Regions from separate parts of the Bradyrhizobium sp. P3_C3 genome, predicted to be linked through region 2. Evidence: riboswitches for the same ligand, from Rfam matches in the RefSeq annotation. Region 2 holds a riboswitch; the other holds the start of a gene.
What was found. Region 2 has a riboswitch for glycine ahead of AC1DW2_RS01975 (D-amino acid dehydrogenase). Riboswitches for the same ligand answer to the same signal wherever they lie in the genome.
Positions count from the first base shown of each region.

Region 1: another riboswitch for glycine. It lies ahead of gcvT (glycine cleavage system aminomethyltransferase GcvT); the one in region 2 lies ahead of AC1DW2_RS01975 (D-amino acid dehydrogenase).

Region 1 is NZ_JBFUGY010000020.1:91,587-95,794, forward strand. Features, by position in the region: gene gcvH (glycine cleavage system protein GcvH) at 110-478, opposite strand; gene gcvT (glycine cleavage system aminomethyltransferase GcvT) at 489-1,637, opposite strand; glycine riboswitch at 1,800-1,888, opposite strand; gene alaS (alanine--tRNA ligase) at 2,122-4,208, shown strand, end outside.
Region 2 is NZ_JBFUGY010000001.1:355,482-359,689, reverse strand. Features, by position in the region: gene AC1DW2_RS01980 (ABC transporter permease) at 1-223, opposite strand, end outside; gene AC1DW2_RS01975 (D-amino acid dehydrogenase) at 405-1,706, opposite strand; glycine riboswitch at 1,774-1,888, opposite strand; glycine riboswitch at 1,892-1,995, opposite strand; gene AC1DW2_RS01970 (M20/M25/M40 family metallo-hydrolase) at 2,091-3,221, opposite strand; gene AC1DW2_RS01965 (ABC transporter substrate-binding protein) at 3,489-4,208, shown strand, end outside.

The DNA of each region.
Region 1 (4,208 bases), on a different contig from region 2:
CGTCACGGCTTGAGCCGAGAAGCCGCGGCGTACTGGATCACCCGCCCCAGTGCGCAGTGCGCACAAGGCGGGTGATGACACCGAATATGAGGTCAGAGTTCGCTTCATCTCACGCCGTATGTGCCTTGTAGGCGGCCTCATCCATGAGGCCGCCGAGCTCGCTCTTGTCGGCAATTCTGATCTTGAAGAACCACGCCTTGCCTTGCGCGTCCGAGTTCACCAGCGCCGGCTCGGCGGCGAGCGCGTCGTTGGTCTCGAGCACTTCGCCCGTAACAGGCGCGTAGACGTCGGAGGCGGCCTTCACCGACTCCACGACGGCGGCGGCTTCGGCCTTCTTCAGCGCACGGCCGGCTTTGGGCAGCTCGACGAACACGACGTCGCCGAGCTGGGACTGCGCGTAGTCGGTGATGCCGACGGTGGCGACGTCGCCGTCGATGGCCAGCCATTCGTGGTCGGAGGTGTACAGCGTCGTGGTCATTGTCTTGTCCTCAGCGTTTGTAGGTGTTTTTCACGAAAGGCATGGCGGCGACCGTGAGCGGCAGCCGCTGGCCGCGCACCTCGGCGAACAGTTTTGTATCGAGCGCGCTCGATGCCGTGGGCACGTAGCCCATCGCGACCGGCGCATTCAGGCTCGGGCCGAAGCCGCCCGAGGTGACCTTTCCGATCGGCTCGCCGCCGGCGTCATCCGCAAACAGCAGCGCGCCCTCGCGCACCGGCGCGCGGCCTTCCGTACGCAGGCCGACGCGGCGGCGGCTTGCGCCGTTATCGAAATGAGCGAGGATCGCATCAGTGCCGGGAAAGCCGCCGGTGCGCGCGCCGCCGCTGCGGCGACTCTTCTGCACCGACCATTCCAGCGCGGCCTCGACCGGCGTGGTGGCGGTGTCGATGTCGTGGCCGTAGAGGCAGAGCCCGGCTTCCAGCCGCAGGCTGTCGCGGGCCCCTAAGCCGATCGGCATCACATCGGGATTGTCCAGCAGCGTTTTGGCGAGGCGCTCGGCATCGGCCGCGGGGACCGAAATCTCGAACCCGTCCTCGCCGGTGTAGCCGGAGCGCGAGACGAAGCAGTCGAGGCCGGCGACCTTGTGCGGGCCGGCATCCATGAACTTCATGGCGGGCGCCTCTGCACACAATTTCGCCAGCACCGCTTCCGCCTTCGGGCCCTGCAGCGCGATCAGGGCGCGGTCTTGAAGCGAATCGATGATGCAGTCGTCCGAGAGATGCGCGCGCAGATGCGCCTCGTCCGCTTCCTTGCAGGCGGCGTTGACGACCAGGAACAGGTGATCGCCGAAATTGGCGACCATCAGATCGTCGAGAATGCCGCCGTCCGGATTGGTGAACTGGGCATAGCGCTGCCGTCCCGGGGCGATCGCCACGATATCCTGCGGCACCAGCCGTTCCAGCGCGCGGGCGGCGTCCTCGACCTTGCCCGACTTCGGCCGGAGCGCGAGCTGGCCCATATGGGAGACGTCGAACAGGCCGGCGGAGGAACGGGTATGGAGGTGCTCTTTCAGGACGCCCGCGGGGTACTGAACGGGCATGTCATAGCCCGCGAACGGCACCATCTTGCCGCCGAGGGAGACATGAAGCCCGTGAAGGGGCGTACGTTTGAGGGAATCTTGGTCGTGGCGCGCAAGCATTACGGGGCCCTCGGCGGTTCCCCGGGGACGATTCCCCGATGGACACCAGTCGAAGCCCCATCTGTCGCTGTGCCTGAGAGTATTATCCCGTCGGCGGACGCAGTCCGGGCCAACCCTTATGAAAAGGTATTTGCCCGTCGGCGCCTCTTTCCAGATGTCGTCAAAGCCACGCGGTCCTTTTGCCTGAGAGTTTCCGGGGCGGTTGCTCCTTCGGCGCCGGCACCAAAGCCGGTCTCTCCCGACGTGGCCGTACGATACAGATGGGTACAGACCACAGGCCGGCCAAGCCTGTCAACGCGCACCTGGCGGCTTTCAACGGGATTGCAAACGGGATTGCGCGCCTGCGGCAACTCACTGATCTCCTTGCACAGTTTCTGGACAGCGCAGCTGGCCTTGTCTAAAAGCGCTTTGACCCGCAGATATCAGCCCAAATGCCCGGTTTGGATGGCGTATCGCGGGTCCAAGCACACCCGATTGGATGAACATGAGCGGCGTCAACGAGATCAGGTCGACCTTTCTGAACTTCTTTGCCGAGAACGGCCACGAGATCGTGTCGTCCTCGCCATTGGTGCCGCGCAACGATCCCACGCTGATGTTCACCAATGCCGGCATGGTGCAGTTCAAGAACGTCTTCACCGGCGTCGAGAAGCGGCCCTATCAGCGCGCCACCACGTCGCAGAAATGCGTGCGCGCCGGCGGCAAGCACAACGACCTCGACAATGTCGGCTACACCGCGCGCCATCTCACCTTCTTCGAGATGCTCGGCAATTTCTCGTTCGGCGACTATTTCAAGGAGCGCGCGATCGAGCTGGCCTGGACCCTGATCACGCGGGAGTTCGGGCTCAAGAAGGACAAGCTGCTCGTCACCGTCTACCACACCGACGACGAGGCGGCCGGGCTGTGGAAGAAGATCGCGGGCTTCTCCGACGACCGCATCATCCGCATCCCGACCTCGGACAATTTCTGGGCGATGGGCGACACCGGGCCGTGCGGCCCGTGCTCGGAGATCTTCATCGACCGCGGCGACCACATCTGGGGCGGACCTCCGGGCTCGCCGGAAGAGGATGGCGATCGCTTCCTCGAATTCTGGAATCTCGTGTTCATGCAATACGAGCAGGTGACGAAGGAGGAGCGCGTGGATCTGCCGCGTCCCTCGATCGACACCGGCATGGGGCTGGAGCGCATGGCCAGCATCATGCAGGGCGTCGACAGCGTGTTCGAGACCGATCTGTTCCGCCATCTGATCGATGCGACGTCGTCGGCGCTCGGCGCCGGGCCGAACGAGCAGACCGTGGCCTCGTTCCGCGTCATTGCCGACCATTTGCGTTCCTCGGCCTTCCTGGTCGCGGATGGCGTGCTGCCCTCCAACGAGGGCCGCGGCTATGTGCTGCGCCGGATCATGCGCCGCGCGATGCGCCATGCGCAGCTGCTGGGTGCCAAAGAGCCGCTGATGCATCGCCTGGTCTGGGCGCTGGTCCGCGAGATGGGCCAGGCCTATCCCGACCTGATGCGCGCGGAGAATCTGATCGAGGAAACGCTGCGGCTGGAAGAGACCCGCTTCCGCAAGACGCTGGTGCGCGGCCTTGCCATCCTCGACGAGAAGAGCGCGTCCCTGAAGAAGGGCGACATGTTTGACGGCGACGTCGCCTTCACGCTGTACGACACCTACGGTTTCCCGCTCGACCTGACCCAGGACGCACTGAAATCGCGCGGCATCGGCGTCGACCAGGCCTCCTTCACCGACGCGATGGAGCGCCAGAAGGCCAAGGCGCGCGAGTCCTGGAAGGGTTCGGGCGAGGCGGCTTCCGAAGCGATCTGGTTCCCGCTGCGCGAGAAGCTCGGGGCCACCGAATTCCTCGGCTATGAGACCGAGAGTGCCGAAGGCGTGGTCTCCGCGCTGGTGAAGGACGGCCAGGAAACCGCGAGCCTCAAGGCCGGCGAGACCGGCGCGATCGTGCTCAACCAGACGCCGTTCTACGCGGAATCAGGCGGTCAGGTCGGCGACACCGGCGTGCTCAGCGGCGAGGGCGGCATCAAGTTCCGCGTCACCGACACGCAGAAGAAGCTCGGCGATCTCTTCGTTCACGTCGGCACCGTGGAGAGCGGCGAGCTGAAGCTCGGCACCGCGCTGCAGCTCGAGGTCGATCACGGCAGGCGTTCCTCGATCCGCGCGCACCATTCGGCAACGCATCTCATCCACGAGGCGCTGCGCCAGGTGCTCGGCGACCACATCGCCCAGCGCGGCTCGATGGTCGCGCCGGATCGTTTGCGTTTCGACTTCGTGCATCCGAAGCCGATCACGGCGGAAGAGCTTGCCCGCGTCGAGGACATCGCCAACGACGTGGTGCTGGAGAACGACGAAGTCACGACACGCGTGATGGGAGTCGATGAAGCGCGCGAGGCCGGCGCGCGCGCGCTGTTCGGCGAAAAGTATGGCGACGAGGTCCGCGTCGTCTCGATGGGCCGGACCGCGCGGGAGCGCGGCACCAACGCGCTCGGCTGGTCCGTCGAGCTCTGCGGCGGCACCCATGTGAAGCGCACCGGCGACATCGGCCTGATCACGCTGACCGG
Region 2 (4,208 bases):
CGTGCAGCAGCTTGTTCACCCAGGTGATGAATTGCACGATCAGCGGTTCGTTGAGGCCGAGCGAGTCGCGGATGCGTTCCAGCCGTTCCGGCGTGGCGTTATCGCCGGCGAGAATGGCGGCGGGATCGCCCGGCGTCAGCCGCAGCAGCAGGAAGACGAACAGCGCGACGACGCCCATCACGGGCACCGCGGCCAGAACGCGGCGAATGAGATAACCTAGCATGCACCTATCTCCGGCTGCGGAACTTGTGGGGCCGAGAGGCCCCTGTGGAATCGGTTCTGTCTATCATGCACGCCTGTCACTCGGGCTGGAAAGCCGGCCGGAGAAGCCGACCTTTCGGGGCAAATTGTGTGCCAAGGGCAGGGCGGTCGCAAGAGGCCGCCGAGCCTCCGATATCGGCCACTCAGGATGCATGGCGGAACTCGCGCTCAACCCTGAGTGAGGGTGCGGTCGGCGGTGCGTTGAGCCCGCGCCAGCCGTCGATGGTCCCGGCAATCATCTGCGCGGTCGCCGCCGACAAGGTCCAGCCGAGATGGCCGTGACCGGTGTTGAAGAACACGCCCGGCATCCGTCCTGCGCGCACCACGGGCATCATGTTCGGCATCATCGGCCGCAGCCCGGCCCAAGGCACGACCTTGGACGTTTCGACGCCGGGGAAGTTGCTGCGCACCCAGTCGACCAGCGGCTGCACGCGGTCGGCGCGGATGTCGCGGTTGAAGTCGTTGAATTCGGCGGTGCCTGCGACGCGGAAACGATCGGCGCCGAGCCGGCTGGTGACGATCTTGGCGGCTTCGTCGAGCAGGCTCACGGTCGGCGTCGCATTGCGGCTTGCGGCAGTGTCGAGCTGAACGGTGATCGAATAGCCCTTCACCGGATAGACGTTGACGCGCTCGTCGAGGAGGGCGGCGAAGTGGCGGCTGGCCACACCGGCGCAGACCACGACGCCATCCGCCTTCAGCATGCCGCGCGCGGATGCGACAGCATCACTGGCCGAAAGATCAGCCCAGCCGATGACAAAGCCGCCACCTGCCTGGGCAATGGAATCGATGTTGGCTTCGTGGATAAAGGTCGCGCCGCGCCGCTTGCAGGCTTCCGCAAGTCCGCGCGTGAACTTGTGGATATCGCCGGTCGCATCCGACGGCGTGTAGAAGCCGCCAAAATAGTCCTTGCGCAGCGTCGGCTCGATGGCGCGGATCTCCTCCGGCGTCACCGGGCGGCGATCGAGCCCGCCTTCCTTCAGCAGCGCATTGACCTGCAGGCCGGATTCAAAACCCCTCTTGTCGTGATAGATGTGCAGGATGCCGCGGCGTTCGAGATCGAAGTCGATGCCTTCGCGCTCCGCGATCTCGAACAGATGCTTGCGGGCTTCGATCGCGAGCCGCGTGGTCTGAACCGTGTTGGCGCGGTAGTTGCCGATATTGGCGACGAACTCGCTCATCCACGAATATTTGTGCCAGTTCGGCCGCGGGTTCATCAGCAGCGGCGCATCGCGCCGGAACATCCAGCGCAGGCCTTTCAGGATCGTGGCGGTGCTGTTCCACACTTCGGCATTGCTGGCGGAGAGCTGTCCGCCGTTGGCGAAGGACGTCTCCATCGCGGCGTAGCGGTGCTTGTCGAGCACCGTCACCTTGTATCCGCGTTCGAGCAGGGCATAGGCGGTCGTTACGCCGGTGATGCCGGCGCCGATGATGGCGATATGGGTCATGGCAGGTTCGGGGCTCCCGTGAGTTAGAGTCGGCTAACCGCCGGCCAAAGGCCGTTGGCGGCGCCCCATCTGTCACGGTTACCTGAGAGCTTGATCCGGCGCGGACCTCGGCGAGGTCAGCTCCGGACTATCCCCTTCGGTGGACGTCACGACCACATTGGCCGTGCCGCCTCTCTCCAGATCGTCCTGACGATACGGTCCTTTTGCCTGAGAGTTTCCGGGGCGGTTGCTCCGTCGGCGCCGCAACGAAAGCCTGAACTCTCGTTGCGATCTCTCCCGCATCGTCGCGTGGACAATCGAGCAGTACGATGCGCCTCATTTTTAGACAAGGCTAAATTTAAACCGCGACTGCCAACGCATTGTGCAGTGCGAAGTTGATTCAATTTACTCCAGGGTCGCCAGCAGGCCCGCCATAAGGCGCCCGCGTTCAACCAGGCTCTCGACCTCGATGAATTCTTCCAGCGTGTGGCCGTTGCCGCCACGCACGCCGAGGCCGTCGAGCGTCGGGATGCCCATCGCGCCGGTAAAGTTGCCGTCGGAGCCGCCGCCGGAGCTCGCATGCGGCAGCTCAGTGCCGAGCGATTTGGCGATGCCGCGCGCCTTTTCATACAGCGCCATGGTGCCGGCATCGGGCTCCCATACGGGGCGCGTGACGCCGCGCGTCACCTTGAACGTGACATCATTGGACGTGCCCGACAACGCCAGCATCCGCTCGACGCCGCGGTCGAGATCGGCCTGGCGCTTGGCCATGGACAGCGCCTCGCCGGTGGCGGTCGTGGCAACGCAATTGACCCATTGTCCGCCGTGCACGACGCCGACCGAGAAGGTGCAGTCCTCCGTCGTCATCGCGTCGATGGCGAGGATCTGCCGCGCCATCTCGCGGATCGCCGAGCGTCCGGCCGACAATGTCGCGCCGGCATGGCTCGGCCGGCCCGTCGCTTCCAGATTGAAACGCGCGATGGCGTAACGTCCGGTGGTGACACCGTTGTCGGCGCGGCCCGGTTCGGGCACCAGCACATATTTGTTGCGCGCGGCCTCCGCCTCGATGATGTCGCGCGTCGAGGGCGTGCCGACTTCCTCGTCGGGCGTAAACAGCACCGTGATCGGCAACGGCGTGGTGAAGGAAGCACGTGCCAGCTGCCGGATCGCTTCCAGCGAGAGATAGTTGCCGCCCTTCATGTCGTAGATGCCGGGGCCGTAGCACTTGTTGCCCTCACGCCGCCATTTCAGCTTCTCGATGGTGCCGACCGGGTGGACGGTATCCATGTGGCCGGCGATCAGGATGCCCGGCTCGCCCTGCTTCGGATGCGGGAAGCGCGCGCGGATCACGCCGCCGAAGCCCTGTCGGCCGCCGATGCGTTCGATCGTCGCACCCATGATCGCCATATCCCGCGCTGCGATATCGAGCATGCGGTTGACGGCACCCGCGTCCCAGGTCGGGCTCTCGCATTCCACCCAGGTGCGCAGGCCCTCGAGCATCGCCTCGGAATCGAAGGGAAGATTGGCTGGATTCATCTTAATGTCTCTCAAGCTTCGAAAGATGGAACGCGCATTGCATTGGCGCGGACGGGACTGGCGGAAAGCGTTGTAGAGCCAAACCGATCTTTGTGGAGCCCGTGGGCGCGCCGCTTGGGGCTGCAGCGAAACCGGATTGACGCGCTCAACACTGTCTGCAAGTCTCGAAAGACAAAGGCATCGCATGAGGTTAGTTCGCCTAAAGAACGAACCGAATGCTCAACCAATAACCTGCCTTTGAACAGTTTCACGTCAGGAGAAACTTTTATGTTGAGCTTGATGCGCCGGGGGCGTCGCGCGTTCGCCTCCACACTTGCGCTATCGGTCGTTGCGCTTTCGACGGCGATGGCCTCGCCGGTACTTGCCGCCGCCAGCAAGACCATCACTGCGGTGATGCATTCGGATCTGCGCATCATCGATCCGATTTTCACCACCGCCTACATCACGCGTGACCATGGCTACATGGTCTACGACACGCTGATCGCGACGGACTCGAACTTCAAGATCCAGCCGCAGATGGCGGACTGGAAGATCTCCGACGACAAGCTCACCTACACCTTCACGCTGCGCGACGGCCTGAAGTGGCACGACGGTACGCCGGTGACGGCGGAAGACTGCGCCGCTTCGCTGAAGCGCTGGGCCGCGGTCGACGGCATGGGCCAGCAGATGATGCAGTTTACTGCGAGCATCGAGGCGACCGACCCCAAGACGATCACGCTGAAGCTGAAGGAGCCCTACGGCCTCGTGCTCGAATCCATCGGCAAGCCGTCCTCGCGCGTCGCCTTCATGATGCCGAAGCGTCTCGCCGAAACGCCGCCGGACAAGCAGATCCCCGAGCAGATCGGCTCCGGCCCGTTCAAGTTCGTGCAGGGCGAATTCCAGCCCGGCGTGAAGGCGGTGTACGTCAAGAACACCGACTACGTGCCGCGCAAGGAGGCGTCGAGCTGGACTGCCGGAGGCAAGGTGGTCAAGGTCGATCGCGTCGAA